DNA from 2 places in the Flavobacterium agricola genome. Region 2 is predicted to be linked to the other one. Evidence: riboswitches for the same ligand, from Rfam matches in the RefSeq annotation. Region 2 holds a riboswitch; the other holds the start of a gene.

Region 1 (8,194 bases), 780 kb from region 2:
AGATCCGTATTATCAAGATCTAAAAAATAAATTAGAACCCAACCACGTTTTGCGATATGTAGGCGAACTTTCGGGCGATTTACAACAAGCAAAAGGTATTTTAGAAACTAAACTAATTGCTGTTTCTGCATTTACCGCTTTAGGACAATTAAAAGGATCTGATTCAATTTTCGAAATTTATACCGAATCGTACGGAGATAATCCGATTATTATTCAAGGAGCAGGAGCAGGAGCCAAGGTAACTGCCCGAGGCGTTTTTGGTGATATTTTACGTTTAGCATCTAAAAATTAATTTATGGAAAAAGATACCTTAGCCATTAAAACCCAAATAGAACGTTCGCAATTTCTAGAACACAGTGCGCCGTTGTATTTAACGTCAAGTTTTGTTTTTGAAGATTCTGAAGATATGCGTGCATCATTCGCAGAAGAAAAAGATCGAAATATATATTCGCGCTTTAGTAATCCTAATGTTTCTGAATTTATAGAAAAAATTGCGTTGCTTGAAGAAGCTGAAGATGGTGTTGCGTTTGCTACCGGCATGGCTGCTGTTTACAATACTTTAGTACCGTTTTTAAATGCGGGCGATCATGTGGTTTCTGCTAGCAGTATTTTTGGTTCTACCCATACGTTGTTTACTAAATATTTACCGAAGTGGAATATTTCTACCACGTATTTTGATATCAACAAACCAGAAACTATTACAGCTGCTATTCAACAAAACACAAAAATCTTGTTTGTTGAAACGCCAACAAATCCTGGAGTTGATGTGATTGATTTACAATTGTTAGGGCAAATTGCTAATAAGCATAATTTGTTATTGGTGGTAGATAATACGTTTGCTACACCATTTGTTCAAAATCCTATTTCATTAGGTGCACATTTAGTTATTCATTCTGCAACCAAATTAATAGACGGACAAGGTAGGGTGCTTGGCGGCGTAACTGTTGGTTTTAAAGATTTGATTCGTGAAATTTATTTATTTTCACGCAATACCGGACCTGCTTTGGCGCCATTTAACGCTTGGTTGTTATCTAAAAGTTTAGAAACGCTAAGTTTACGTGTCGAAAAACAAAGTCAAAATGCATTACAATTGGCAACGTATTTAGAGCAACATCCAAAAGTTAAATCGGTAAAATATCCGTTTTTACCTTCGCATCCGCAGTATGCCATTGCAAAAAAACAAATGCAAACCGGCGGAACCATTGTTGCGTTCGAGTTGCACGACGGTAAAGATGCTGGAAAAGCGTTTATAGATGCAAATTCCTTTTTCTCTGTTTCGGCAAATTTAGGAGATACGCGTACTATTATTACTCATCCGGCATCATCTACGCATAGTAAATTAAGTAAAGAAGAATTAAAACAAGCGCATTTAACCGAAGGATTAATCCGTATTTCTGTCGGTTTAGAAAGTTATAAAGATATAGTAACCCACTTTAATTTAAATTTAAAGTAACTCAAAATTTAACAAGCCACAAACCTTGTAAACTTGCAGATTTAAATAATAAAACGTAATTTTACAAGGTTCTTAAACATTTTGATGTTATCACGAAAGGCAGAGGGATTAGACCCAATGAAGCCTTAGCAACCCTCTAACTTTAGAGAAGGTGCTACATTCTACCTATTATAATAAGGAAAGATAACCCACATTTTTTAGCATTCCGCTGCAATTTTCACTGATAACATTTTATTTTTTTAAGAAGCTTATACGTTAGCGAATTGTATTCACTAAGTTCCCGCTTTGCGCTAAATCTTTATTTGTTTAAACCAACAAATAAAGGATATCGTTGCAATCGGGGCTAAAAGCCAACGTATTACATTAACTTAATACGATATAAAATGTCTGATTCTCACTGTATTTTGCATAAAGCGCCAATTCAGGAAATTATTAAACACAAAACTTTAGTGCTAGACGGCGCTATGGGAACCATGTTACAACAATATAAATTTTCTGAGCAAGATTTTCGAGGCGATTTGTTTAAAAATTTCCCATATCCATTAAAAGGAAATAACGATTTGTTGTCGATCACCCAACCGCAAGCGGTGCAAGAAGTGCATCGTAAATATTTAGAAGCTGGGGCTGATATTATTGAAACCAATACGTTTTCTAGTACTACCATTGGAGTGGCAGATTATCATTTGCAAGATTATGTGTATCAGTTAAATTACGAATCCGCAAAAATTGCCAAGCAAGTTGCCGACCAATTCACACAAGTAAACCCGCAAAAACCGCGCTATGTTGCTGGTGCTATTGGGCCAACCAATCGTACGGCATCTATGTCGCCCGATGTGAACAATCCGGGCTATCGTGCTGTTACGTTTAACGAACTGCGTTTGGCATACAAACAACAAGTAGAAGCTTTGCTTGATGGTGGGGTAGATGTTTTGCTGGTCGAAACTATTTTTGATACCTTAAACGCAAAAGCTGCACTTTTTGCAATCGATCAAGTTCGTGAAGAACGTAATATTGACGTGCCAATAATGGTTTCAGGAACCATTACGGATGCATCGGGTAGAACCTTATCCGGACAAACGGTTGATGCTTTTTTAATTTCAATTTCTCATATTCCGCTTTTAAGTATTGGTTTTAACTGTGCTTTAGGAGCAGATCAACTTAAACCTTATTTAAAACAACTTGCAAAACATACCTCGGTAAGTATTTCTGCACATCCCAATGCAGGTTTGCCTAATGCGTTTGGCGAATACGATCAAACGCCGCAAGAAATGCAAGTGCTTATTCAAGAATATTTAGATGATAATTTAGTTCAAATTATTGGTGGTTGTTGCGGTACAAGCCCAGAACATATTAAAAAAATTGCTGAGGCAGTTGCAGCTACCGAAAATAATCGAGAGCTAAAAAATACTATTCAAGCAACGTTTATACCTCCGGTTTTAGCTCTTTCGGGGTTAGAACCTTTGTTTGTAACCAAAGAATCTAATTTTATAAATGTTGGTGAACGTACTAATGTTACCGGATCTAAAAAGTTTTTACGTCTAATTAAAGAAGAAAAGTTTGAAGAAGCCCTTGATGTTGCTCGTACACAAGTAGAAGGTGGTGCACAAATTATTGACATCAACATGGACGAAGGTATGTTAGATGGCGTACAAGCTATGGTAACTTTTTTAAATCTTATTGCATCAGAACCTGATATTGCTCGAGTACCGATTATGATTGATAGCTCAAAATGGGAAATTATAGAAGCTGGTTTGCAAGTAATTCAAGGTAAAGGTATCGTAAACTCAATTAGTTTGAAAGAAGGCGAAGCTTTGTTTGTTGAGCACGCAAAACTTATTAAGCGATACGGCGCTGCTGTGGTAGTAATGGCTTTCGATGAGGTTGGACAAGCAGATAACTTAGAACGCCGCATCGAAATTTGTAAAAGATCTTACGATATTTTAGTAAATCAGGTACATTTCCCTCCACAAGATATTATTTTCGATCCGAATATATTCCCGGTTGCAACCGGAATGGAGGAGCACAACAACAACGCGCTCGATTTTTTTAATGCAACAAAATGGATTCGCGAAAATTTACCCTACGCCAATGTTTCAGGCGGAGTAAGTAATGTTTCGTTTTCTTTTCGCGGCAATAATAAGGTACGCGAAGCTATGCATGCTGCATTTTTATATCATGCCATTCAACACGGTATGAACATGGGCATTGTAAATCCTGAAATGTTAGAAGTTTACAATCAAATTGATGCTGAACTTTTAGAATATGTAGAAGATGTACTTTTAAATAGAAGGGAAGATGCAACCGAACGATTGTTAACTTTTGCAGATTCACTCATTCAAACCGATAAAGTTACCGAAACTAAAGTTTTAGAATGGCGTAGCTATCCGCTGCAAGAAAGAATTACATATGCCTTAGTTAAAGGCGTTGACGAATTTATTTTAGAAGATATTGAACTAGCGCGACAAATAGCGCCACAACCCATTCAAGTAATTGAGCAGAATTTAATGATCGGAATGAATGAAGTAGGTGATTTGTTTGGCTCGGGTAAAATGTTTCTACCTCAGGTAGTAAAATCGGCTCGCGTAATGAAAAAAGCTGTAGCTTATTTATTGCCGTTTATAGAAGAATCTAAAAAAAATAATCCAACACAAATTATCGAAAATCAGGTGCCAAAAATACTTATGGCAACCGTTCGTGGTGATGTTCACGATATTGGTAAAAATATTGTTGCCGTTGTTTTGGCTTGTAATAATTTTGAAATTATTGATTTAGGCGTTATGGTGCCGCCCGAAAAAATTATTGAAGAAGCAATTAAAAACGAGGTTGATGTTATTGGTTTAAGCGGATTAATTACGCCGTCGTTAGACGAAATGGTGCATCTTACCAAAGAACTAGAAAAAGTTTCGAGTAAAATACCAGTGCTTATTGGTGGGGCAACAACTTCGCGTGCACATACCGCCGTTAAAATTGCACCAGAATATTCTGGATCGGTGGTGCATGTAGTTGATGCTTCTCGTTCGGTAACCGTTGTAAATAGCTTATTGCAACCCGAAACCAATCAAGAATTTAAAAATGCCATTCATGAAGAATATACCAAACTTAAAAGCGATTATTTAAACCGTGCACGCGATAAAAAATATTTAAGCATTCAAGCAGCACGCGAAAATAAATTTAAAATCGATTGGGCAGCACAGCAAATTGTTAAACCCAATTTTATAGGTAAAAAGCAAATACAAGTTTCGGTTCAACAATTAGTACCTTATATAGATTGGACGCCGTTTTTCAGATCGTGGGAATTGTACGGTAAATATCCAGCCATTTTAACCGATGAGGTAGTGGGTGAACAAGCAACGGAATTGTTTGCTGATGCGCAAGCCATGTTACAAACTTGTATTGCAGAAAATTGGTTTCAGCCACAAGGAATTTTAGGCATTTTTCCTGCAAATACAATTAATGATGATGATATTGAATTGTACGACGAAAATGGGCAAGTACTTAGTACATTACTAACATTACGCCAGCAATCACAAAAAACAGCAGGAGCGCCCAACATTGCTTTGTCCGATTTTGTTGCGCCCAAAACTGCAAATGTTACCGATTATGTGGGTATGTTTTGCGTAACCACAGGAATTAAAGTGGAAGAAAAAGCAAAATATTTTGAAAGCTTGCACGACGATTACAATGCCATTTTAGTAAAAGCTTTAGGTGATAGATTGGCCGAAGCTTTTGCCGAATATTTGCACGAACAAGTTCGCCAAAACATTTGGGGCTATGTAACCAATGAAACATTAAGTAATGAAGATTTAATTCAAGAAAAGTACCAAGGTATTCGTCCGGCACCAGGTTATCCGGCTTGTCCTGATCATTTAGAAAAAAGAACCATTTTTAAAGTGCTCGATGTAACCCGAGCAATTGGTGTTGAGGTTACAGAAAGTTTGGCTATGTGGCCCGCATCATCGGTTTCTGGTTATTATTTTGCAAATGCCCAAAGTAAATATTTTGGTTTAGGTAAAATAAAGCCCGATCAGGTGGCTGATTATGCTCAACGTCGTGATATTAGTTTAGATGAAGCCAACAAATGGTTAAGCCCAATTATTACCGAATAATTTAAAAACGAATGCCAATTTTTTTAGGAAGGAAGCTAAACCTAAAAACAGAAAACTTATCATGAAAATTACCGAACATATAGAACAAGCCAAAGGGAAAACATTATTTTCGTTAGAAATTTTACCTCCTGTTAAGGGCCAAGATATTAATTGCACATTTAAAACCTTAGATCCGTTGGTTGAGTTGAAACCTGCGTTTATAGATGTAACCTATCACCGTCAAGAATATATTTATAAACAAAAAGAAAACGGATTGTTAAAAAAATATTCGGTACGTAAACGTCCGGGTACCGTGGCTATTTGCTCGGCCATTCAAAATCATTATAAAATTGATGCCGTTCCGCATCTTATTTGCGGCGGATTCACAAAAGAAGATACCGAAGATGCCTTAATCGATTTAAATTTTTTAGGCATTGATAATGTTTTGGTTTTACGTGGTGATCCGATTAAAACCGAAAAAACATTTGTACCCGAACCTGGCGGTCATGCCTTTGCTAACGAGCTGGTTCAGCAAGTTGTTGGTTTAAACCATGGTAAATATTTAGATGATGAGTTACAAGAAACCCATGCAACCGATTTTTGCATTGGCGTAGCCGGTTATCCCGAAAAACATTTTGAATCGGCTAACTTAAGTTTAGATATGCATTATTTAAAACAAAAGGTAGATTTAGGAGCAAACTACATTGTAACGCAAATGTTTTATGATAATCAAAAATATTTTGATTTTGTTACTAAATGCCGTGAAAATGGTATTCAGGTTCCTATCATTCCAGGTATTAAACCGTTAACTGCTGTTGGACAATTAAGTTCCATTCCAAAAAATTTTTATATTGATTTGCCAGAAGCTTTGGTGCAAGAACTATTAAAAGCAGATTGTTCGTCAACCATTTCTCAAATCGGATTAGAATGGTCGGTAAACCAATGTAAAGAATTAATCAAGTTTGGAGTGCCTGCATTGCATTTTTACACCATGAGTAACTCCAAACACACCAAATTTATAGCGCAGCAGCTTTTTTAGCAGTTGCCTTTCGCATTTTTTTGTTAAATTTAGTGAAATAAAAAAAGAACCTATGCTATATCACGAAATCCATTCCAAAATGAAAGCGGCTTTTGATGCAACTACGCAAAATGCCGTTTATCCAGAATTGGGTGTTTCAATCCATAAAAAAACATTTAAATCTATTGGTGCTCACGGTATTTTACATGGTTCAGATATGTTAAGTTGCGCCGAACATCAACTCGATTTTCAAAAATTCAATTCAAATGATAAAGTTTCAGATCATCATTCTTTAGATGTTCCTGATTACTTTATTCAAGAAAATTTATCTTACACCATTTCGTTAATAAAACCGGATGATGTTGATGTGGTTGATGATTTGGTGATTTTATTTCATGGTTTAAACGAAAAAAAATGGGATAAATATTTGCCTTGGGCGCACGAATTAGCCACCCGATCAAAGCGTGGCGTTTTGTTGTATCCTATTTCTTTTCATATGGATCGTGCGCCAGAGCAATGGAGCGATCGAAAATTAATGTTTCAAATTGCGCAAATCCGAGCAACCGATTTGTTCGAAAATTCAGATTCATCTTACGTAAACGCAGCTATAAGTTCTAGAATGGAAACCCAGCCGCAACGCATGTTTTGGTCGGGTTTACAATCTTACCACGATATTATAGAAATTGTAAATAGTATAAAAGCAGGCCAATTCAACTTAATTAAACCTGAGGCAACTATTAACTTGTTTGGCTATTCTATCGGTTCTTTTTTATCCATTATTTTAATGATGTCAAACCCAAACAATATTTTTTCAAACTCTAAATTGTTTTGTTTTTGTGGCGGAATGACAATAGATCGTATGTTTCCTATTTCTAAATATATAATGGATGCACGCGCTGCCATTGCCATGCAAAAAGTTTTTGCGCAGTTGCTAACAACTAACTTTAGTTCCGACTCCAGATTAGGGCATTACCAAAATCCAAGTATGCATCCTGAAGAAAGTTGGTTTAAAACCATGTTGCGTTACAATCATTTTCAAGCCGAACGCGAAGAGCGTTTTAAAGATTTAGAAGGCCGAATTAAAGCTTTGGTTTTAGAGCAAGATGAGGTTGCCCCACCGGTAGAATCTTTAAATACATTAAAAGGCGCTCGCCGATCTATTGCTATTGAGGTAGAGGTAAAAGATTTTGATTTTCCGTATACGCATATGGTTCCTTTTCCGTTAACTACTAAAAATGGTGAACAAGTGCACCAAGCGTTTACCCAAACGATGCAAAGTGCGCTGACGTTTTACAACAGTTAATACATGAGGTTTTTTATTTTTACGATTTGCTTTATTCCACTAATTGCCTTTACGCAGGTAAGACAACATACAATAGAAGCCAATTATTTTTACGGTAGTTTTTTACCACACAATAAAAATATTTTGCATTTAATAACCGGTATGCCAGAAGGCGTACAACTTAGTTATAACAAAAAAACTTTTGGTACCCAAGCTTGGCAGACATTGTATAATTACCCTGACTACGGTGTTTCTTTTCAATATCAAAATAATAAAAATGAGATTTTAGGAAATTTGTATGGGCTTTATGCCCATATGAATTTTTATTTTTTGAAACGCAATTTGCAATTTCGGGT
Region 2 (8,194 bases):
TAAATACAACAATGATATTTATAAAATCACTGAATTTTTACACGTAAAGCCAGGTAAAGGTCCTGCATTTGTTAGAACAAAAATGAAATCGGTAACTAACGGAAAAGTTTTAGATAATACTTTTTCGGCTGGGCATAAAATCGACGTTGTACGTGTAGAAACACAATCGTACCAATATTTGTATGCTGAAGGTGATGATTTTCACTTCATGAACACAGAAACATACGAACAAATTACTTTACCAAAAAGTGCTTTAGATTCACCAGAGTTATTAAAAGAAGGTACTGTAGTTATGGTTCAAATTAATACAGAAACTGAGATGCCTTTAGCAGTAGATATGCCAGCTTCTATTATTTTAGAAGTTACTTATGCAGAGCCAGGAGTAAAAGGTAATACAGCTACAAACGCAACTAAACCAGCAACGGTTGAAACAGGAGCAACAATTAATGTACCTTTATTTATTAACGAAGGAGATAAAATTAAAATTGATACTGCTACCGGTGCTTACATGGAGCGTATTAAAGAATAATTTACATACATTATGAAGTTTCAAAAACCGCAAACATTAGAAGCTATTGCTCAATTAATTGATGCAAAGTTTGTTGGCGCAAATGATTATCCGGTACTGGGCATGAATGAAATTCATGTGGTAGAACCCGGAGATATTGTTTTTGTCGATCATCCAAAATATTACGATAAAGCCTTAAATTCAGCAGCAACCATTATTTTAATCAATAAAGAAGTTGCTTGTCCAGAAGGTAAAGCCTTATTAATTTCTGATGATCCGTTCCGAGATTTTAATAAAATTTCTAAGCATTTCAACCCATTTGTACCAGCAACAGCAGTAATAGCATCTAGTGCAAAAATTGGTCAAGGAACTGTAATTCAGCCTAATGTATTTATAGGTAATAATGTAGTAATTGGTGATAACTGTTTAATTCATCCAAACGTAATTATTTACGACAACATTACCATAGGTAACAACGTTATAATTCATGCAGGTACCGTTTTAGGTGCTGATGCGTTTTACTATAAAAACCGCCCTGAAGGGTTTGATCAGCTGTTGTCTTGCGGTACTGTAGTTATTGAAGATCATGTTACATTAGGAGCTCTTTGTACCATTGACCGAGGGGTTACAGGTAATACAACAATTGGTGCCGGAACAAAAATTGATAATCAAGTGCACGTTGGGCACGATACGGTTATTGGTAAAAAATGTTTAATTGCATCACAAGTTGGTATTGCAGGTTGTGTAGTTATTGAAGACGAGGTAACATTATGGGGCCAAGTTGGCATGACAAGCGGTATTACAATCGGGAAAAAAGCTGTAATATTAGCACAATCTGGTATTTCTAAATCTTTAGAAGGAGGTAAAAGTTATTTTGGATATCCTGCTGAAGAAGCTAGAGATAAATTAAAACAAATTGCAAACGTAAAACGCATTCCAGAAATTCTTAACAAATTAAAATAAGATAAAATGAATGTAACCGACATTGTACTTAATTTTTACAAAACAGATGCACTAACTAATCATCACGCAATTGTTGCGCTTTTACATGATGACTTAGAAGTAACATGGTATTCAACCGAAGGGTATCTTCACTTTAATAAAGAAGAATTAATAGATTATACCATTAAATTAGAAAAAGCATATAGCAAATCACGTTACGATATTACACATGTTTTGCACGATAAAAATCAAGTAGCTTTGCGTTACACGCATTACGTTTCGCCAATTGATAATCCCGAGCAAGAATTAATTTTAGCGCATTTTATGGGAATTTGGGAAATAAAAGACCAAAAGCTCTATAAAGCATATGTAATGAGTCAAAGATAATTTGAATATTTTTGTTCAAAAGTATCTAAAAATCGTTCAATAAGTTGTATATTTAGACTTTAAAATAATACTTGCAAAACAATAATAAACAAACAATAATAATAATTAAGTTATGAGCGTTTTAGTAAATAAAGATTCTAAAATAATTGTTCAAGGTTTTACAGGAAGTGAAGGAACTTTCCACGCTTCTCAAATGATTGAATACGGAACTAATGTGGTAGGTGGAGTAACACCAGCAAAAGGTGGAACAACACATTTAGATCGTCCAGTTTTTAACACAGTACAAGATGCTGTAGATACAACAGGAGCAGATACATCTATCATTTTCGTACCGCCAGCATTTGCTGCAGACGCTATTATGGAAGCTGCTGCTGCTGGTATTAAAGTAATTATTTGTATTACTGAAGGTATTCCAGTTGCTGACATGACAAAAGCAAACCAATACGTAAAATCTAGAGAAAACTGCCGTTTAATCGGACCAAATTGTCCAGGTGTTATTACTCCAGGTGAAGCTAAAGTTGGTATTATGCCAGGTTTTGTATTCAAAAAAGGTAAAGTAGGTATCGTATCTAAATCTGGTACTTTAACTTATGAAGCTGCTGACCAAGTTGTTAAACAAGGTATGGGTATTACAACTGCAATTGGTATTGGTGGTGACCCAATTATTGGTACTACAACTAAAGAAGCAGTTGAACTTTTAATGAACGATCCAGAAACTGAAGCAATCATTATGATTGGTGAAATTGGTGGACAATTAGAAGCTGATGCAGCTCGTTGGGTTAAAGCAGACGGTAACAGAAAACCAGTAATTGGTTTTATAGCTGGTGAAACAGCTCCAAAAGGACGTACAATGGGTCACGCAGGTGCTATTGTTGGTGGTGCTGATGATACAGCAGAAGCTAAAAAACGCATTATGAGAGAAAACGGTATTCACGTTGTAGATTCTCCAGCAGAAATTGGTAAAAAAGTAAAAGAAGTTTTAGGATAATTATCTTAAAACCCACAATAAAAAAGCAGATTCCTATATAGGAATCTGCTTTTTTATTTGATTTAACTTCTCAATTTGCAATTCTATTAAATAGTAGTATCTTTGCACATTATTATCACGAATCTCACAGAGATAGCAACCTGCAACAACAAGCAAGGTGCTAAAAAGATAAGCCAAGATTTTGGAAAAAATGTTGAAATTGCTTCTCTGTAGTTCGTTTATTTATATGTTATGAATTCAGAATTACAAAACAACAAAAAAGCATCTTTCATTAGTTTAATTCCTTTTGCTTTTTTTATTTTTTCCTTTTTAGCTTTTGGTATAATAACCGAAAGTTTTTATACCATTCCATCACCAATAGCAGTAATAATAGGTATTGCATCCGCCGTGCTATTATATAAAGGCGCAATTAACGATAAAATGGAAACCTTTATAAAGGGTTGTGGCGATAGCAAAATTATAACCATGTGTATTATTTATTTATTAGCAGGTGCTTTTGCAGTTGTAACTAAATATATTGGTGGGGTAGATGCTATTGTAAATTTAGGTCTAAATTATTTTGATTTGCGTTTTTTACCTTTAGGTGTTTTTCTTGTTGCTTCATTTTTATCAACTGCATCCGGAACTTCGGTTGGTTCAATCGTTGCTTTAGGCCCGATTGTTATGGGATTTCATGAGGTAACTCCAGAATTGTTGCCTTTATTAGCTGGCGCTTTACTTGGCGGATCTATGTTAGGAGATAATCTTTCTATGATTTCAGACACAACCATAGCTGCAACGCAATCTTTAGATTGTGATTTAAAAGATAAATTTAAAGTAAACCTTTATATTGCTTTACCAGCAGCCGTTGTTACGGTTATTATTTTATTATTTATAGGATTTACCGCACCAAATATTACAGCCGAATTACCCGTTGTAGCAGTAAATTATTGGACAATAATTCCGTACCTATTGGTAATTGTATTAGCAATTTTAGGATTAAATGTTTTTGTTACCTTATTTATTGGTATTCTTTTTTCTGGGCTAATCGGATTTAGTTTCGGAAGTTTAAATTGGATTACTTACTGCACCGAAATTTATAATGGATTTTTAAGCATGATCGATATTTTTTTACTGTCTTTGCTTACTGGTGGATTAGCAGCTATGGTAGAAAAACAAGGCGGAATAGCATTTTTAGTTTCTAAAATTAAAAAATTAATTAAAACGCCAAAATCAGCTCAGGTTGGTATTGGAGTAATTACTTCGTGTATTAATTCAGCTATTGCAAATAATACCGTATCAATTGTAGTTGCAGGGCCAATTGTAAAAGATATTTCAGATGAATATCAAATCGATAATCGTAAATCGGCAACCATAATGGACATTTTTTCATGTATTATTCAAGGCTTGTTACCTTATGGGGCACAAGTTTTATTGTTGTTGAGTTATGAAGGTACACAACTAAGTTATGGTCAACTTTTTATTTCTTCTTTCTACTTGTATATTTTATTAATTTTTACCCTAATTGCTATTTATTTTAAACCAGTAGATAGATATTTATCTAAAATGAGATAACCGTGCAATAAATATTTTTTTTGCCGTTATATAGATGATTATGTATAATTATTAAATTAAAATTATGTTTCAGTGGTATAAAAAGGTAGTTTTTGAAAACTACGCAAACTTTAATGGAAGGGCAAGAAGAAAAGAATATTGGTATTTTGCTTTAGCAAATATAATCGTGTCTTTTGTAGTTGGTTTTATTTGCGGACTATTAAGTTTACCAGATGCAATTATGAGTGCTTATTCTTTAGTTATTTTAATTCCAAGTATTGCAGTAGCTGTTAGAAGAATGCATGATGTAAATAAAAGTGGTTGGTTTGTTCTAATCCCTATTTATAATCTAATTTTAGCTTGTACTGAAGGAACAATTGGAGATAATAGATTCGGAAAAGATCCTAAAGGAAAAGGAGAATCAATCGATGATATTGGAACTCAACAATAATATAATAAAAAAAGCCTCGAATTTCGAGGCTTTTTTTATTACTTAATTTCAATTACAAATTCTTCTTTAGGTAATCTAACTTTTTTCATTGGGCCAACCCAATCTTTTTCAGCATCAGCATAACCCACGTACATTAAAACAACGCTTTTAAGGTTTAAATCGTGTAGTTTTAAAACATCATCAATTACTTTTTTATCAAATCCACCCACGGGTGTAGTATCAACTTTTAATTCGGCAGCTTGCGCCAGGGCTAAACCTAAAGCAATATAAACTTGATTGGCTACGTGGTTATGATTCTCTGCATCAGAAAGGCTTCCAAACTTAGCTTTAATTTTGTCTGTATAGCTATTAAAACGTCCTTGTGGCAAACCGCGTTCTGAAGTAGTTAAATCATAAATGTAATCAATTCTTTCAGGCGTATATTTGTCCCAACCAGCAAAAACAAGCAAATGCGAGCAATCGCGCATGCATTCAGGGTTTAATGATCCTTCAACTAATTTTTCTTTAATTTCTTGGTTTTCAACAACAATAACTTTAAAAGGTTGTAAACCGGATGATGTTGGTGCTAAACGTGCTGCTTCAACTATTTTATCTATATTTTCTTGAGAAACTTTTTTGGTTGCATCATATGCTTTAACAGCATGTCTCCAATTTAAATTTTGAATTAATGTCATACTAAATAATTTTTATACAAGTTACGATGGATTCTTATTTTTAAAAACAAATCAACCATTATTTATCACGCATCTTATTTAGAACTTTATATATAATTATTATATTTGTTGCGAAATAAAAACTAAATCTATATGAAATTGTTAGAAGGAAAAACAGCAATTATTACTGGTGCTACGCGTGGTATTGGTAGAGGAGTTGCTGAAGTTTTCGCAAAACAAGGTGCGAATGTGGCTTTTACATACAGCTCGTCTGAAGAAGCTGCCAAAACATTAGAAAATGAATTATCAGCTTTAGGTATTAAAGCAAAAGGATATAAATCTAACGCTGCAGATTTTAATCAATCTCAAGAATTGGTTGATGCAGTTTTAGCAGAATTTGGTACTATTGATATTTTAATCAACAACGCAGGTGTTACTAAAGATAACTTATTAATGCGTATGTCTGAAGAAGATTTTGATTCGGTTATTGATGTAAACTTAAAATCTGTTTTCAACATGACCAAAGCCGTACAAAAAACAATGCTTAAAAACCGCAAAGGTTCAATTATAAACATGAGCTCGGTAGTTGGGGTTAAAGGTAATGCCGGACAAACAAACTACGCAGCATCAAAAGCTGGAGTTATTGGTTTTTCTAAATCAATCGCGTTAGAATTGGGTTCTCGTAATATTCGTTGTAACGTAATTGCTCCAGGTTTTATTGAAACCGAAATGACAGCTAAATTAGCGCCAGAAGTAGTAAAAGGTTGGGCAGATGCAATTCCTTTAAAACGTGGCGGATCTGCAGAAGATGTTGCTAACGTTTGCGTTTTCTTAGCATCAGATATGTCAGCTTATGTAACCGGTCAGGTTATTAATGTTGATGGCGGTATGTTAACATAATTAAAAAGATAAGTTTCATTTTTACAATTATTTGATTTATTTTCACAAAAGCCAAATCAAATTTTTTTTAAAATGATGCAAACGCAAACCTTATTAATAATCGCAGCTGTTGCGGCAGCGTTTGGATTATCTTATTTACAATATATTTTTAAAGCTAAAACAAAACGAACGTACGTTTATGTTTTAGCTTTTTTGCGTTTTATAAGCTTTTTATTGGTGTTTGTTTTACTTATAAACCCAACTATTACAACTAAAACCCAACAAACAGAAAAGGTTGTTTTACCTGTTTTACTAGATAATTCTCAATCTATAAAAATATTAGATAGCGCTTTTACACAAACCAATTGGGTAACTTATTTCAAACAGCATAAAGCACTTAATGCAAAATATAACGTACAAGTTTATCCGTTTGCAAAAAATATTGAATTAGAAACCGATTCTTTAAGCTTTGCTGGGCGAGAAACGCAAATTGCACAAGCTGCCATAACCTTAAAAGGTTTATATAAAAATTCGCACCATCCGGTTTTGTTAATATCCGACGGAAATCAGACGCAAGGTTCCGATTATGTTTTTGCTTTTTCACCCAATAATACCGTATATCCGGTTGTAGTTGGAGATACAGCTTTTGTTTACGATGCGCAATTAACCCACGCACAAACTAATAAATATGTTTATTTAAATAATGAATTTCCGATCGAAGTTTTTGGCTATGTTGCCACACAAGTTCCTACAACAGTTAATTTGGTTGTTACCGAAAGCGGAAAGGTTGTTTATAAAAAACAAATAGAAATTACACCCAATAAAAATGCCATTGCCGAGGTGATTTATTTAAAGGCACAAGCTGTAGGTGTAAAAAAATATAAAGTTGAGTTACAAAGTAAACTACCCGAAAAAAACATACAAAACAACAGTAAAGTTGTTGCTGTTGAAGTAATTGATCAAAAAACGAATGTTGCCTTGCTTAGCAACATCATGCATCCCGATTTAGGTACATTAAAAAATGCAATCGAAAAAAACGAACATCGCAAAGTAAGCCTTTTAAAACCTGATCAGGTACAATCGCTGCAAGCATATGATGTTGTAATTTTATACCAGCCCGATGCAGGTTTTGCTAAAGTTTGGGATGAAATAGAAAAAAAACAATTGAATTATTGGCTTATTGGTGGTTTGCATACCAATTACAATTGGCTCAATCAAAAGCAAAAAGATTTTCAGTTTCAATTCTCTAATCAAAAAGAAGCATATGCCGGTCAAATTAACCCCAATTTTACTGTTTTTGAACCGCCTAATTTAGCATTTGATGCCTTGCCGGGCTTAGATATGCCTTTCGGAACATTTAAGCCCCAAACGCAGCAAAATACCTTATTGTATTTAAAAATAAAAGGAATAACAACCCATTTGCCTTTGCTCACGTTTACTGAAGTTCAAAATAAACAGAAAAAAAGTTATTGGTTTGGTGAGAATTTATGGAAATGGCGGATTGAAACAGCCGATCAGAATTCGTATTTTGATGAATTAATTAATAAAATTGTTCAATATTTAGCCATTCAGCAGCCCAAGCAAAACTTATTGGTAGATATAGATCCGATTTACAATCAGAACGAAACCATTCAGGTAACTGCTCAATATTTTAATAAAAATTTAGAATACGATGCGCAAGCGGTTTTAGAGGCCAATTTAGAGCAACTTACAACCAATAATAAAACGAAGCTTGTTTTTACCTCAGCAACCAATCAAGCGATTTTAAATCTTGAAGGTTTAGATCCTGGTGTATACCAAATTCAAGTAATCGAACCTAAAAGCAAAACGCAAATATCCAAAACATTCGAGGT

What was found. Region 2 has a riboswitch for S-adenosylmethionine ahead of K5I29_RS03685 (Na+/H+ antiporter NhaC family protein). Riboswitches for the same ligand answer to the same signal wherever they lie in the genome.
Region 1: linked by a shared signal. The riboswitch ahead of metH (methionine synthase) and the one ahead of K5I29_RS03685 (Na+/H+ antiporter NhaC family protein) in region 2 are both predicted to bind S-adenosylmethionine.

Annotation. Positions count from the first base shown of each region.
Region 1 covers NZ_CP081495.1:2,675,847-2,684,040, forward strand. The annotation lists partial or broken gene K5I29_RS13220 (bifunctional aspartate kinase/homoserine dehydrogenase I) at 1-292, shown strand, start outside; gene K5I29_RS13225 (trans-sulfuration enzyme family protein) at 296-1,453, shown strand; SAM riboswitch class I at 1,538-1,643, shown strand; gene metH (methionine synthase) at 1,837-5,559, shown strand; gene metF (methylenetetrahydrofolate reductase [NAD(P)H]) at 5,621-6,577, shown strand; gene K5I29_RS13240 (DUF6051 family protein) at 6,630-7,859, shown strand; gene K5I29_RS13245 (acyloxyacyl hydrolase) at 7,863-8,194, shown strand, end outside.
Region 2 covers NZ_CP081495.1:746,742-754,935, forward strand. The annotation lists gene efp (elongation factor P) at 1-529, shown strand, start outside; gene K5I29_RS03670 (UDP-3-O-(3-hydroxymyristoyl)glucosamine N-acyltransferase) at 542-1,471, shown strand; gene K5I29_RS03675 (nuclear transport factor 2 family protein) at 1,478-1,837, shown strand; gene sucD (succinate--CoA ligase subunit alpha) at 1,950-2,825, shown strand; SAM-I-IV-variant riboswitch at 2,933-3,026, shown strand; gene K5I29_RS03685 (Na+/H+ antiporter NhaC family protein) at 3,057-4,379, shown strand; gene K5I29_RS03690 (DUF805 domain-containing protein) at 4,444-4,809, shown strand; gene K5I29_RS03695 (nitroreductase family protein) at 4,848-5,483, opposite strand; gene fabG (3-oxoacyl-[acyl-carrier-protein] reductase) at 5,616-6,362, shown strand; gene K5I29_RS03705 (hypothetical protein) at 6,435-8,194, shown strand, end outside.